2 regions of the Blastococcus sp. SYSU D00922 genome follow, and region 1 is predicted to be linked to the other one. Evidence: riboswitches for the same ligand, from Rfam matches in the RefSeq annotation. Region 1 holds a riboswitch; the other holds the start of a gene.
What was found. A riboswitch is a leader RNA that binds a small molecule or an ion and turns the genes downstream of it on or off. The one in region 1 is predicted to bind S-adenosylmethionine.

Region 2: it holds a riboswitch for S-adenosylmethionine, as region 1 does, so the genes downstream of both, ACI78T_RS20575 (bifunctional o-acetylhomoserine/o-acetylserine sulfhydrylase) here and thrC (threonine synthase) in region 1, are expected to answer to the same signal.

Annotation. Positions count from the first base shown of each region.
Region 1 covers NZ_JBJGZL010000003.1:110,522-117,958, forward strand. Annotated here, with positions in the region: gene ACI78T_RS05440 (VOC family protein) at 1-208, shown strand, start outside; gene groL (chaperonin GroEL) at 447-2,075, opposite strand; gene ACI78T_RS05450 (cold-shock protein) at 2,363-2,563, opposite strand; gene thrC (threonine synthase) at 2,774-4,075, opposite strand; SAM riboswitch class I at 4,088-4,216, opposite strand; gene ACI78T_RS05460 (hypothetical protein) at 4,356-5,213, shown strand; gene ACI78T_RS05465 (HAD family hydrolase) at 5,233-6,054, shown strand; gene ACI78T_RS05470 (dihydrofolate reductase family protein) at 6,062-6,676, opposite strand; gene ACI78T_RS05475 (hypothetical protein) at 6,723-7,169, opposite strand; gene ACI78T_RS05480 (ABC transporter permease) at 7,245-7,437, opposite strand, start outside.
Region 2 covers NZ_JBJGZL010000025.1:13,511-20,947, reverse strand. Annotated here, with positions in the region: gene ACI78T_RS20600 (mechanosensitive ion channel family protein) at 1-247, shown strand, start outside; gene ACI78T_RS20595 (hypothetical protein) at 244-723, shown strand; gene ACI78T_RS20590 (zinc-dependent alcohol dehydrogenase family protein) at 728-1,771, opposite strand; gene ACI78T_RS20585 (hypothetical protein) at 1,796-2,497, shown strand; gene ACI78T_RS20580 (threonine aldolase family protein) at 2,533-3,594, shown strand; SAM riboswitch class IV at 3,647-3,763, shown strand; gene ACI78T_RS20575 (bifunctional o-acetylhomoserine/o-acetylserine sulfhydrylase) at 3,810-5,102, shown strand; gene metX (homoserine O-acetyltransferase MetX) at 5,105-6,148, shown strand; gene ACI78T_RS20565 (cysteine desulfurase-like protein) at 6,249-7,437, shown strand, end outside.

The DNA.
Region 1 (7,437 bases):
GCTGATGTGGATCGTGCCGGTCCCGGAGTTCAAGATGGTGAAGAACCGGATGCACCACGACGTCCTCGGCGACACGCAGGCTTTGCTCGCGTTGGGCGCCACCATGGTGCGCCCCCGGGACGAGGACACCGAGCCCGACGGCGCCATCGAGTGGGACGTGCTGGCCGACCCCGAGGGCAACGAGTTCTGCGTCTTCTCCCCGGAATGACCGGTCACCGAGGGCGGGGAAGTCGGGGTGTGCCGACGCCGTCGGAGCCCCGATTCCCCGCCCTCGTGCGGAACGGGCCACCCCTACTCCGGGGAAGTAGGGGTCTGGACGGCGGGCCAGGGGCCTACTTCCCCGAAGAAGGCCCCTGGACCGCAAGGCCCCACGAACGCTGACAGGGGCGGCCCGCCGAAGCGGACCGCCCCTGCCGGGCAGTGCTGGTGGTGCTACGTGGCTGGACTCAGAAGTCCATGCCGCCCATGCCGCCGTCGGCGCCCGGCATGGCCGGAGCGTTCTTCTCCGGCTTGTCGGCGATGACGGCCTCGGTGGTGAGGAAGAGCGCCGCGATGGAGGCGGCGTTCTGCAGCGCCGAGCGGGTCACCTTGGCGGGGTCGATGATCCCGTTGGCGACCAGGTCCACGTACTCGCCGGAGGCGGCGTTGAGGCCCCAGCCGGTGTCGGAGTTGCGGACCTTCTCCGCGACGACGCCACCCTCGAGGCCGGCGTTGACGGCGATCTGCTTCAGCGGCGCCTCGAGCGCGACGCGCACGATGTTGGCACCGGTCGCCTCGTCACCCTCGAGCTCGAGCTTGTCGAACGCGACGGCCGTGGCCTGCGCGAGGGCGACGCCACCACCGGCGACGATGCCCTCCTCGACGGCGGCCTTGGCGTTGCGCACCGCGTCCTCGATGCGGTGCTTGCGCTCCTTGAGCTCGACCTCCGTCGCGGCACCGGCCTTGATGACGGCGACGCCACCGGCGAGCTTGGCCAGGCGCTCCTGGAGCTTCTCGCGGTCGTAGTCGGAGTCCGACTTCTCGATCTCGGCGCGGATCTGGTTGACGCGACCCTGGATCTGGTCGGCGTCACCAGCGCCCTCGATGATGGTCGTCTCGTCCTTGGTGGTGACGAACTTGCGCGCGCGGCCCAGCAGGGAGATGTCGGCGTTGTCGAGCTTGAGGCCGACCTCCTCGCTGATGACCTGGCCACCCGTGAGGATGGCGATGTCGGCCAGCATGGCCTTGCGGCGGTCACCGAAGCCCGGGGCCTTGACGGCGACGGACTTGAAGGTGCCGCGGATCTTGTTCACGACCAGGGTCGCGAGGGCCTCGCCCTCGACGTCCTCGGCGATGATGGCCAGCGGCTTGCCCGACTGCATGACCTTCTCGAGCAGCGGCAGCAGGTCCTTGACGGAGCTGATCTTGCCGTTGACGACCAGGATGTACGGGTCGTCGAGCACGGTCTCCATGCGCTCGGAGTCGGTGACGAAGTACGCCGACAGGTGACCCTTGTCGAAGCGCATGCCCTCGGTGAGCTCGAGCTCGAGGCCGAAGGTGTTGCTCTCCTCGACGGTGATGACGCCTTCCTTGCCGACCTTGTCCATCGCCTCGGCGATGAGCTCGCCGATGGCGGGGTCAGCGGCGGAGATCGAGGCGGTGGCGGCGATCTGCTCCTTGGTCTCGACGTCCTTGGCGGTCGAGAGGAGGTACTCGCTGACGGCCTCGACGGCCTTCTCGATGCCCTTCTTCAGGGCCATCGGGTTCGCGCCGGCGGCGACGTTGCGCAGACCCTCGCGGACGAGAGCCTGGGCGAGCACGGTGGCGGTGGTGGTGCCGTCACCCGCGACGTCGTCGGTCTTCTTCGCGACCTCCTTGACCAGCTCGGCCCCGATCTTCTCCCACGGGTCCTCGAGCTCGATCTCCTTGGCGATGCTCACACCATCGTTGGTGATGGTGGGCGCGCCCCACTTCTTCTCGAGTACGACGTTGCGGCCCTTGGGGCCGAGGGTCACCTTGACGGCGTCGGCGAGGGTGTTCATGCCCCGCTCGAGGCCGCGGCGCGCCTCTTCGTCGAACGCGATCATCTTGGCCATGTGGTGATGTCCTCCATGCATTGATCGCTGCACGGCCGGGTTCGGCGCCCGCGACGGACGACACCCGCGACGTGGACGCTCCTGCGGCCCACGAGCCGGTGCCTCACCGTTCCGACCTGATTGGCACTCAGGAGCCCCGAGTGCCAGAAATCAGTCTGGCACTCGACCCCTGCGAGTGCAAGAACGGGGTCCCCCGCCCGGCTGTTCCCGAGCCTGGGAAGCCGGGGGGAAGCACCGAGGCCCGGCCCCCTGGACGGGGACCGGGCCTCGATGAGGTGGTGCTGGATTCAGGCCGCGACGACCTGGTCCGCCTGCGGGCCCTTGGCGCCCTGGACGACCTCGAAGCTGACCCGCTGGCCCTCTTCGAGGCTCTTGTACCCGTCCATCTGGATGGCCGAGTAGTGGACGAAGACGTCCTGGCCGCCGTCGACGGCGATGAAGCCGAAGCCCTTCTCGGCGTTGAACCACTTCACGGTGCCCTGTGCCACGTGTGCTCCCACGTTCGTGCGTGCGGACGGCGCCCTCTTGATCGGGGGTGCCGGGTCTAGCTCTTCCGCCCGTGGACACGAACGTGGAACTCGAACCGCGCGAGAACGTACATCAGGAAATGCCTGGTGGCGCTACATCCACGCAGGACCGATACCCGGATGTGACGACGTGGCGTCGCCCGATCCGGTAGGAGAACCCGACCCTAGCCCTCAGGCGATGAGGCCGGCCGCCCGGACCGACTTCAGCGACGGGTCGACGCGGTGGGTGAAGCCGACGACGGGCTCGAGCGGGTCGAGCGTCTTCAGGCCCTCGCCGGTGTTGAGGACGACGGTCTCCTTCGCCGGGTCCAGGCGGCCGTCCTCGACCAGCTGGCGCAGCACCGCGACGGTGACGCCGCCGGCGGTCTCGGCGAAGACGCCGGTGGTCCGGGCGAGGTCGCGGATGCCCTGCACGATCTCGTCGTCGCCCACCCGGCCGACCGAGCCGCCGGTGCGGCGGATCGCGTCGAGCGCGTAGGGCCCGTCGGCGGGGTTGCCGATGTTCAGCGACTTGGCGATGCCGGTCGGCTTCACCGGCTTCACGACGTCCCAGCCGTTGTCGAAGGCGGTGGCGATCGGGTCGCAGCCGGCCGACTGCGCACCGAAGATCGTCCACTCGGTGGCCTCGACGATGCCGGCGGCGGTGAGCTCGCGGAAGGCCTTGTCCACCTTGGTGAGCAGCGAGCCCGACGCCATCGGGATGACGACCTGGGCCGGGATGCGCCAGCCCAGCTGCTCGGCGATCTCGTAGCCCATCGTCTTCGAGCCCTCGGCGTAGTAGGGCCGGACGTTCTGGTTGACGAAGGCCGTGTCCTCGAACTCGTCGGTCTCGGCGAGCTCGCTGGTCAGACGGTTGACGTCGTCGTAGGACCCGTCGACGGCGACCAGCGTCTGGCCGTAGACCGCCGACTGCACGACCTTGCCGGGCTCCAGGTCGCTCGGGATGAAGACGAACGACGGCAACCCGACGCGGGCGGCGTGCGCGGCCACCGAGTTGGCCAGGTTGCCGGTGGAGGCGGCGGCGATCTTCTTGTAGCCCAGCCGCTTGGCGGCGGTGGCGGCCAGCGACACCACGCGGTCCTTGAAGGAGTGCGTCGGGTTGGCCGAGTCGTCCTTCACCCACAGCCCGCCGGTGATGCCGAGCTCGGCGGCGAGCCGGTCGGCGCGCACGAGCGGCGTCAGGCCGGGGTCGAGCGACACACGGTCGGCCGGGTCCTGGCCCACGGGCAGGAGGCCCGCGTACCGCCAGATGTTCTGCGGCCCGGCCTCGATCTGCTCGCGGGTGACCGCCTTCATGAGCTCGGGGTCGTAGTCGACCTCCAGCGGGCCGAAGCACTCGGCGCAGGCGTGCTCGGCGATCAGGCCGAAGGTCGCCCCGCAGTTGCGGCACACGAGGCCGCGGGCGGGACACGGGGGGATCGGGCCACCGGCAGCGGAATCGGCCTGGAGGGATCCGGGTGCGGTCAGGGTCATGCGACGACTACCTCCTCATCTTCCCCGCAGCGGGCCGTCGAGCCGTGCGGGACGGAATTGGCACCTTCCGCTGCGCATGCGCGCAGGCGGCGGTTGCCGGGGCTTCGTCGGGCCGTGTCCCTCTGCCCCTCTGGATGAGTGGAACGCCGCCGATCGTACCCACCGGGTCCCGTGGCTCCCCGCCCGGCCGGGTGCGTTCCACGTCACCACTCCCCTTGCCGCCCTCCCCGAGCCCCAGCACGATCGGCCGGCAGCAGACGACCGGAGCGGGGAGAACGCCGTGGACGGGCACCGACGCACGCTGCGTGCCGTCCTGGCGGTCGTCCTCGCCGTCGTCGTCGCCGGCTGCACGGCACCGGACCGGACGACGGAGCGCCCGGCCGCCCCGGGGTCGACGACCGCGGCCGTCACCGCACTCAGCGGGGTCCTCCTGCAGTTCCGGCGCGATGTCGCCCGGGGGCGCGTCGAGGTGCGGCTCACGGCGTCGGCCCCCGACCTCGCGGTCGACGAGCTGGAGCTGGTGGCCCCGGGCCTGACCGCCGAGCCCGGCGACCCCCGCGGTGCCGTGCTCCGGCCGGGAGCGGGTGTGGACTTCCCGGTGGTGGTGGGCGGCGACTGCGCCGTCGCCGCCGGTCCTCCGACGGCCATCGTCCGGCTCCGTGACGGGACGGGGGTCGCGCGGGAGGTGACAGTGCCGCTCGAGGACGACGGCCTCGTCGGGCGGCTCCACGAGGGGCTCTGCTTCGAGGAGACGCTGCTGCGGCAGGTCGAGTTCGAGGTGGCCGACCTGCGGGAGGCGGACGGCCCGGCGCTCCGTGCAGCCGTGCGCGTCCGCCGGGTCGGCGGCGACGAGCCCGTGCGGATCACACGGGTCGACCCGAACACCGTCTACGACATCACGCCGGTCGGCCGGCTGCCCGCGCTCGACGGCGACGGCGCGGTGACCGCCGTCCTGCGGCTGGTCCCGGCCCGCTGCGACGTCCACGCGCTCGGCGAGAGCTACCGGACCGGGCTGATCGGGCTGGTCGTCGAGCTCGGCGACGAGGAGCCGCGCTCGTTCGTGCTCACACCGGACCCCGCCGTGCGGCAGCGGATCGAGGCGTTCGCCGTGGAGACCTGCCGCGAGGGCGCCGGCTGACCCCGGGCACGATGGCCCCGTGGCCGCCCGCATCGTGTACACCGATCTCGACGGCACGATGGTCGGCCCGCGGGGGTCGTTCTGGCACACCGCCGACCGCGAGCTGACGGCCTCACCGGCCACCGCGCTCCTGGAGCTGCACCGCGCCGGGGTCCCGTTGGTGCTGGTCAGCGGCCGCACGTTCGAGCAGGTGATCGAGGCTGCGCGGATCTTCGCGTGCGACGGCGCCATCGCCGAGCTGGGTGCCACGGTCGCGTGGGACGCCGGCCGGGGCGTCCACCGGATCCGCGGCCGGCTGCCCGAGGCGTACGGCGACCGGACGCCGATGGACGTGATGGCCGAACTGGGCGTCGTCGAGGACCTGATCGCCGAGCACCCGGGCCGGTTGGAGTGGCACGCCCCGTGGCATGCCACCCACGACACCGACGCCCTGCTGCGCGGCCGGGTGGACCCGGTCGCCGTCGACGCCTGGCTCGCCGAGCGGGGCGCCGGCTGGCTCACGCTCAAGGACAACGGCGCCATCCCGGCGACGTCGCGGTTCGGCCTGGACGACGACCCGCTGCCGCCGCGGGTCTACCACCTGATGCCGCGCGGCATCTCCAAGGGCGCGGCCATCGCCTGGGACCTCGAGCGCCGCGGCCTCTCCCCCGCCGACGCCATCGCGATCGGCGACAGCGTCAGCGACCTCGACATGGCACCCGCCGTCGGCCGGCTGTTCATCACCGCCAACGGGGCGTCGGTCGACGGCATGACCGGGCTGATCGAGGCCGTCCCGAACGTGACGGTCACCGACGCGGCCATGGGCGAGGGCTGGGCCCAGGCCGTCCGCGCCGGCCTCTGAGGGAACGTCAGACGACGTCGTAGGTGAGGTGGGTGGCCGTCGACGTCACCGTCGCGTCCCGCTGCACCAGCGTGCGCGCGGCGCCGCCGGTGAACAGCGGTGTCCCGGCGCCGAGCACGACCGGGGCGAGGTGCAGGGACAGCACGTCGACCAACCCGGCGGCGACGGCCGAGCCGACGGTGGCGCCGCCGCCCATGACGACGACGTCGAGGTCCTCGCCCTTGTCCGACGACGCGGCCGCGGCGCGCTCCCGTGCGGCGTCCACGGCGTCGGACAGGCCGGTGGTGACGAACGTCCAGTCGAGGTCGGTCAGCCGCACCGTTTCCGGCACGGTGCTCGTCACGACCACGAAGGCGGGCTTGCCGACCTCACCGGCGCCGTAGCCCACCTCGTCGTTCCAGCCGTCGGGCCCGTCGACCACGTCGAAGAGCCGCCGGCCGAGGACCACGGCACCCGACCGGGCGGTCGCCTCGCGCACGATCCGGCGGTCGTCGGGGTCGTCGGAGAACGCCCACGTGTGCAGCGCCTCACCTCCGGTGCCCAGGCCGTTCCGGGGACCGGGGTCGGGCCCGGTCACGAAGCCGTCCACCGAGACGGCGATGTCCGCGATGATCCGAGTCATGACGGGCAGACCCGTCGCCCCCCCCTAAGTCATCGCCCCCCCCGGGTCAGAGGGACATCCAGCAGTAGAGCGCGCCCCCACCGCTACGGGCTCGCTTCGCGAGATCGGCGATCTCCTCGAGTGCCTCCGCGAGGTCGCCGGGATCCCACCAGCCGGCCAGCTCCTCCGTGCGGACCCAGGGCTCCGCCACCTGCCGGAGACGGTCCGGCGAGGCGCCGGCCAGTGCATCCGTCAGCGCGTCGCTCAGCCGGTGCACCCACACCTCGTCCTGCGCCTCCCCTACCGAAGCGCCGGCGTTCGCGGCGACGAGCGCATCGACGTCGCCACCGACGAGCAGCGATTCGAGGGTCGCCATCGGGACGACCGGATCGAGACCCTTGAGGTCGACCACGGGGAGCCCCGACGGCGCAGCGGACGGACCTCCCACCGACGTGATCGTCCGCGCCGCTTCCTCATCGCTGCCGGCGACGAAGTAGTCGCACAGGAGTCCCATGGTGCGGACCGTATCCAGGCCGCGGCTCCTCCCCCAGGACCGTCACACGGTCGGGCGAGCGGCCTGCGTCCGGAGCTAGGACGTGACGTCGCGGCGGGCGAAGTGCCGGAACCCCAGCGCGGTGAAGATCGCCGCGTAGACCAGCGACTGGATCACGCCGCGGAAGAGGTCACCGGAGTCGACCGGCGTCTGGAGCAGGTCGGTCCAGGCGTACTCCTCCGCCGTCGGGAACCAGTCGCGGATCGCGCCCAGCTGCTCGACCTGGTCG
Region 2 (7,437 bases), on a different contig from region 1:
CCGCGATCCCGCGCTGCGGCCGTTGCTGCTCGACCCGCCCACCGTCATGGGCGTGGAGAGCCTCGACCTCGAGCAGGTCAACGTCCGGGTCGTGGCGCGCACGCTGCCCGGCAAGCAGTTCGAGGTGGGCCGCGACCTGCGCGCCCGCGTCGTCCTGGCGTTCCGGAACCAGGGGATGAACGTGCCCCCGCCGACCGCGGCCGCCGCGGCGGTCGACGGCGACGGCCACCCGGAGGAGGGGCGATGACCGAGCCGTCGACGACCGGCGACCAGCCGGCCGAGCAGGTGGCCGCGCCGACGGTCAGCACCGCTCCCGCACCCGGCGGTCCTCGCGCGCTGTTCCGGCGGATCCCGGGGCACCTGGGCCGCGCCCGCACCTCCACCGTGGTCCTGGCGGTGCTCTTCGTCGGGATCTACGCGCTCTACCTGAACGTGAAGCCGCCGGCGCCGGGGACGGCGACGACGTCCACTACGGAGACCAGCACGAGCCAACCGGCGCCCGGCCCGACGCCGACGACGACCGCACCGGAGACCTCGGCGGAGCCCACGCCGTCGGCTCCTCGTACCACGTCCAGCGCGCCGACCACCGCCCCGGAGCCGACGACCTCCGAGCAGCCGACCGGCACCTCGCCGCCCGAGGAGACGGCTGAGCCCTCGCTGCCGACGACGAGCGCGCCGCAGACGCGCGGCAGCACGCCGACCCTGCAGAGCCCGCCGGGCTGACCCGTCAGAACGAGGTGACGACGGCGATCCCCGGTCGCCGGCCGACCTCGGCGAGGGCTGCGGGGGACTCGTCCAGGGCCAGCTGCCGGGTGACCAGCCGGCCCGGGTCCAGCCGGCCGGCGGCGATCAGCCCGAGCAGCTCCGGGTAGGCGTGCGCGGCCATGCCGTGGCTGCCGAGCACCTGCAGCTCCAGGGCGATGACCCGCTCCATCGGCACCGCGGCGCGGCCCTGCTCCGGCGGGAGCAGGCCGACCTGCACGTGCCGCCCGCGCGGCCGGAGGCTCCGCACGGAGTTCGCGCAGGTCGAGGGCGCACCCAGGGCGTCGAGGGACACGTGCGCTCCCCCGCCGGTCAGCCCGAGGACGCCGGACGGCACGTCGGCCCGCCCGTCCACGGCGTGCTCGGCACCGAGCTCCCGGGCGAGGTCGAGCGCGGCCGGGGACACGTCCACGGCGACCACCCGGGCGCCGGCGGCCACCGCGATCTGGACGGCCGACAGCCCGACGCCGCCGCAGCCGTGCACCGCCACCCACTCCCCCGGCCGCACGCGACCGACCTGCGCGACGGCGCGGAACGCCGTGGCGTACCGGCAGCCCAGGGCCGCGGCCGTGGCGAGCTCCATGTCCTCCGGGACGGCGACGAGGTTGACGTCGGCGGCGTCGAGGGCGACGAACTCCGCCAGCGATCCCCAGTGGGTGAAGCCGGGCTGGGTCTGCCGGACGCACACCTGGTGGTCCCCGGCCGCGCACTGCGCGCAGCGCCCGCAGGCGTTGACGAAGGGCACGGTCACCCGGTCGCCGACCCGCCAGCTCCGGACGCCGGACCCCACGGCCGCCACCGTGCCGGCCAGCTCGTGCCCGGGGACGTGCGGCAGGACGACGTCGGGGTCGTGCCCCTGCCAGGCGTGCCAGTCGCTGCGGCAGATCCCGCTGGCGCCCACCTGCACCACGACGCCGTCCGGGGCGGGGCCGGGGGCCGGGACATCGCGGACCGCCAGCGGGCCGGCGAAGGACTCGAAGAGCAGCGCACGCACCCCGTCAGCGTGCACGGCGGGGTCCCTAGAGTCGGCGGGGTGTCCACCCTGACCGTCGCCGGGCGCTTCTGCGGCCCGCCCGGAACCGCCAACGGCGGGTACCTGGCCGGCCGGCTCGCGGCGCTGGTCGGCACGCCGGCGGTGTCCGTCCGGCTGCGCCGGCCCACCCCGCTGGACCGCCCGCTCGACGTCCGGAGGGCCGACGCCGGCGTGGAGCTCCGCGACGGCGACGACGTGCTGGCCACCGCGGCACCGGCCGACCTGGATCTCGCGGTACCGCCGGCGCCGTCCCCCGCGGAGGCGGCGGCCGCCCAGGCGGCCCTGCCGCCGCGGACCGACCACCCGTTCCCGCGCTGTTTCGGCTGCGGCCCGGCGCGCGTCCCGGGCGACGCGGTGGCGGTCTTCGCCGGCCCGCTGCCCGACCGGCCGGACCTGTGGGCCGGGATCTTCCGCCCGACCGCGGAGCTGCCGTCGGCGGACGGCGCCGCGGCGCCCGAGACCGTGTGGGCGGCGCTGGACTGCCCGTCGTTCCAGCCCATCGCGTCCACGGCGCCCCACCTGCTGGGCACGATCACCGCCCGCCAGGACGCACCGGTGCGGCTGGACACCGACCACGTCCTCCTCTCCTGGATGGTCGCCCGGGAGGGACGGCGCTCGACGACCGCGTCCGCGCTGGTGGCGCCCGACGGAACGGTCGCGGCGCGGGCGCGGGCGATCTGGTTCGAGGTCCCCCCTGCCTGAGACCGGTGTTTCACGTGGGACATCAGACTGTCCCCGTGGACGACGACCTCACCGCCCTGCGGGACCGCTGCGACCGCGCGCTGAACCTGCACGGCCCGCAGTCGGCCGCCGACCTGCTGGCGACCGTCCCGCCGGGCACCGCCACCGACCACTACGGCGAGGGCGGCGTCGTGGCCGAGCTGGAGCGCGAGGTCGCCGGCCTGCTCGGGTTCCCGGCCGCGGCCTACCTGCCCAGCGGCGTGATGGCGCAGCAGGCGGCGCTGCGGGTGCACGCCGACCGGCGCGGACGGCGCACCGTCGTCTACCACCCGATGAGCCACCTGGAGCGGCACGAGGACCGCGCCCCGCAGCGCCTGCACGGGCTGGTCGGGCGCCCCGTCGGCGACCAGAACCGGCTGCTGCTGCGGGCCGACCTGGACGGCGTGGGCGAGGCGCCGGCCGTGCTGCTCGTCGAGCTGCCCCAGCGCGACCTCGGCGGGCAGCTGCCGCCGTGGGAGGACCTCGTCCAGCAGGTGGAGTGGGCCCGCGGGCGCGGCGCGGCCGCGCACCTGGACGGCGCCCGGCTGTGGGAGGCGAGCGCCGGCTACGACCGGTCCCCCGCCGAGATCGCCGGCCTGTTCGACACCGCCTACGTCAGCTTCTACAAGGGCATCGGCGCCCTCCCCGGCTGCTGCCTCGCCGGCCCGGAGGACGTCGTCGCCGAGGTCAGGGAGTGGCGGCGCCGGATGGGCGGCACGCTGTTCGGCCTCTGGCCCGGGGCGGCGTCGGCGCTGAGCTGCCTGCGCCGCCGGCTGCCGCTGATGCCTACCTACCTCGCGCGGGCGCGGGAGATCGCCGGCGCGGTGCGCGACCTCCCCGGCGTGACCGTGGTCCCCGACCCGCCGCAGTCGCCGATGCTGCACCTGCTGCTCCGCACGAGCCCGGACGCGCTGCGTGCGGCGGTCCGGCAGCTGGCGGAGGACGGGCTGTGGACCTGGCAGCGGTTCACGACGACCAGCGACCCGGGGGTCCAGCTGGTGGAGCTGTCGGTCGGCGACGCCACGATGGCCCTGTCGCTGGAGGAGATCCGGAAGGCCTTCGCCACTCTGGCCGGCTGATCAGCAGGGGCCGGTGTGACGCCTGTGATCCGGCGTCCTAGGATCGGCGGTGGCTCACGAGAGGCAGCGACAAGCACCTGGCTGGCTGCCCGGCAACCTCTACTCCGTCTGAGGTGCTCCCAGGGGAAGAGCCGGCTGGGCGGCGTCCGCCGTCCGGCAAGGACGGAGTCTCCTGCGCGCCGCGGGCTTCTCCGCGAGCGAAGAGGAGACGGCGCATGACCGACCCGCAGAGCTGGAGCTTCGAGACCCGGCAGATCCACGCCGGCACGAGCCCCGACCCCACGACCGGCGCCCGCGCGCTGCCGATCTACGCCACCACCGCCTACCAGTTCCGCGACAGCCAGCACGCCGCGGACCTGTTCGCGCTGGCCGAGATGGGCAACATCTACACGCGGATCATGAACCCGACGCAGGACGCGCTGGAGCAGCGCGTGGCCTCGCTCGAGGGCGGCGTCGCGGCCCTGGCCGTGGCCAGCGGGCAGTCGGCGACGACGCTGTCGATCCTCAACATCGCCGAGTCCGGCGACCACGTCGTCGCCTCCGCCTCGCTCTACGGCGGCACCTACAACCTGCTGCACCACTCGCTGCCGAAGCTGGGTGTCCAGGTGTCCTTCGTCGAGGACCCGGACGACCCGGAGGCCTGGCAGGCCCTGGTGCGGGACAACACCAAGGCGTTCTTCGGCGAGACCATCGGCAACCCGAAGGGCGACGTCCTCGACATCGAGAAGGTCGCCGAGGTCGCCCACCGCAACGGCGTCCCGCTGATCGTCGACAACACCATCGCCACGCCGTTCCTCATCCGGCCGTTCGAGTTCGGCGCGGACGTCGTCGTCCACTCGGCCACCAAGTACCTGGGCGGGCACGGCACCGCGATCGCCGGGCTGATCGTGGACGGCGGGACGTTCGACTGGGGCAGCGGCAAGTTCCCCGGGTTCACCACCCCCGACCCGACGTACCACGGCGTCGTCTACAAGGATCTCGGTGCGCCGGCCTACGCGCTCAAGGCCCGCGTGCAGCTGCTCCGCGACCTCGGCCCGGCCATCTCGCCGTTCAACGCCTTCCTCGTCGTCCAGGGCATCGAGACGCTGTCGCTGCGCATGGAGCGGCACGTGCAGAACACGATCCGCGTCGCCGAGTTCCTGGAGGCCCACGACGCGGTGGACCGCGTGAACTACCCGGTCCTCGAGTCCTCGCCGTGGCACGCCGCCCAGCAGAAGTACGCGCCGCGGGGCGCCGGCGCCGTCCTCACCTTCGAGCTGCACGGCGGCCGGGAGGCCGGCCAGAAGTTCGTCGAGGCGCTGGAGCTGCACAGCCACGTGGCCAACATCGGCGACGTCCGCAGCCTCGTGATCCACCCCGCGTCGACGACGCACTCGCAGCTCACCGCCGAGGAGCAGCTCACCACCGGTGTCACGCCCGGCCTGGTGCGCCTCGCCGTCGGGCTGGAGGGGATCGAGGACATCCTGGCCGACCTCGAGGCCGGCTTCCGGGCCGCCAAGTCGGCCTGACGATGGGCGGATGGGTCGAGGGGGACCCGGTCGGCGACCGGGTCTTCCTCGACCTGCCCGCGTTCTCCCCGGAGCGCGGTGGTGAGCTGCCGTCGGTCCGGGTCGCGTACGAGACGTGGGGGACGCTCGCGGCCGACGGCGACAACGCCGTGCTCGTCGAGCACGCGCTCACGGGCGACAGCCACGTCGTCGGTGCCGCCGGCCCGGGGCACCCGACGGCCGGCTGGTGGGACGGGCTGGTCGGACCGGGCGCCCCGCTCGACACCGACCGGTTCTTCGTCGTCTGCGCCAACGTGCTCGGCGGCTGCCAGGGGACGACGGGGCCGTCGTCCCTCGCCCCGGACGGGGTGCGGTGGGGCTCCCGCTTCCCCGAGGTCACCGTCGGCGACCAGGTGCGGGTGGAGGCGGCGCTGGCCGACGCCCTGGGTATCGCGCGCTGGGCCTGCGTGGTCGGCGGCTCGATGGGCGGGATGCGGGCGCTGGAGTGGGCGGTGGCGATGCCCGAGCGCGTGGACGCGTTGTTCTTCCTCGCGTCGGGGGCGGTCGCCACCGCCGACCAGATCGGCACCCAGACCACGCAGCAGGCGGCGATCCGGGCCGACCCGGCCGATCCGCCGGTCGCCGGCCTCGGCATCGCCCGCCGGATCGCGCACCTCACCTACCGCAGCGCCTACGAGCTCGGCGAGCGCTTCGGCTCCCGGGTGCAGGAGGACGGCCGGTTCGCCGTCGCCTCCTACCTGGACCACCACGCCGACAAGCTGGCGGCCCGCTTCGACGCCGACAGCTACGTGCTGCTCACCCAGGCGATGAACACCTGGGACGTCGGCCGCGGCCGCGGCGGCGTGGAGGATGCGCTGGCCCGGGTGACCGCGCGGTCGGTCGTCGCCGGCGTGGACAGCGACCGGCTGTACCCGATCGCGCTGCAGCAGCAGGTCGCCGACGGCCTCGGCGTCCCGCTCGAGGTGATCCCCTCCCCCTACGGGCACGACGGCTTCCTCATCGAGACCGCCGCCGTCGGCAAGCTCCTCCGCGAACTCCTCGCCTGAGCCTTAGCCGAGATCACGTGATCTCGGCACATCGGGGGCCCTGAAGCGCCGAGATCACGCGATCTCGGCGGAGATCCGCGGTCGGGATAGCGTCGGGCGCATGAGCTACGACGTCGCCGCGGTCCGCGCGCAGTTCCCCGCGCTGCGGGCCGGGACCGCCCACTTCGACGGTCCCGGCGGCACGCAGGTCCCGCGCCAGGTGGCCCACGCGGTCGCCGCGACGCTGGGTTCACCGATCTCCAACCGCGGCACCGTGACCGCGGCCGAGCGGACCGCCGACGACGTCGTCACCGCCGCCCGGCAGGCGCTCGCCGACCTGCTGGGCGCCGACCCGCGCGGCATCGTGTTCGGGCGCAGCGCCACCCAGCTCACCTTCGACGTCTCGCGGGCGCTGGCGGCGGGCTGGGGTCCGGGGGACGAGGTCGTGGTCTCGCGGTTGGACCACGATGCGAACGTCCGCCCGTGGGTGATCGCCGCCGAGGCCGCGGGCGCGACCGTGCGCTGGGCGGCGTTCGACCCCGCGACGGGCGAGCTGACCGCCGACGACGTCTCGGAGGTGCTCACTGAGAGGACGCGGCTGGTGGCCGTCACCGGGGCGTCCAACCTGATCGGCACACGCCCGCCGGTGGCCGAGATCGCCGACCGGGTGCACGCCGTGGGTGCGCTCCTGGCCGTCGACGGGGTGCACCTCACCGCGCACGCGCCGGTCGACGTCCGCGCGCTGGGCGCGGACCTCTACACCTGCTCGCCGTACAAGTTCCTCGGCCCGCACTGCGGCGTGCTCGCCGCCGACCCGGCGCTGCTGGAGTCGCTGCGGCCGGCCAAGCTGCTGCCGTCCACCGACGCGGTCCCCGAGCGGTTCGAGCTGGGCACGCTGCCCTACGAGCTCATGGCCGGGACGACGGCGGCGATCGACTTCCTGGCGGACCTGTCCCCGGCCGGCGGCACGCGGCGCGAGCGGCTGGTCGCGGCCATGACCGTGCTCGAGGAGTACGAGGACGGGCTGCGCGCCGAGCTGGAGGCGGGCCTGACCGCGCTGCCCGGCGTCCGGCTGTGGTCGCGCGCGGCCCACCGCACGCCCACGCTGCTGCTGACCTTCGACGGCCGGGACGCCGCCGACGCCTACCGGTTCCTGGCCGAGCGCGGCGTCAACGCCCCGGCCGGCTCGTTCTACGCCATCGAGGCCAGCCGCTGGCTCGGCCTCGGCGACACCGGCGGGCTCCGGGTCGGCCTGGCGCCCTACAGCGACGCCGACGACGTCGCGCGCCTGCTCACCGGCCTGCGGGAGT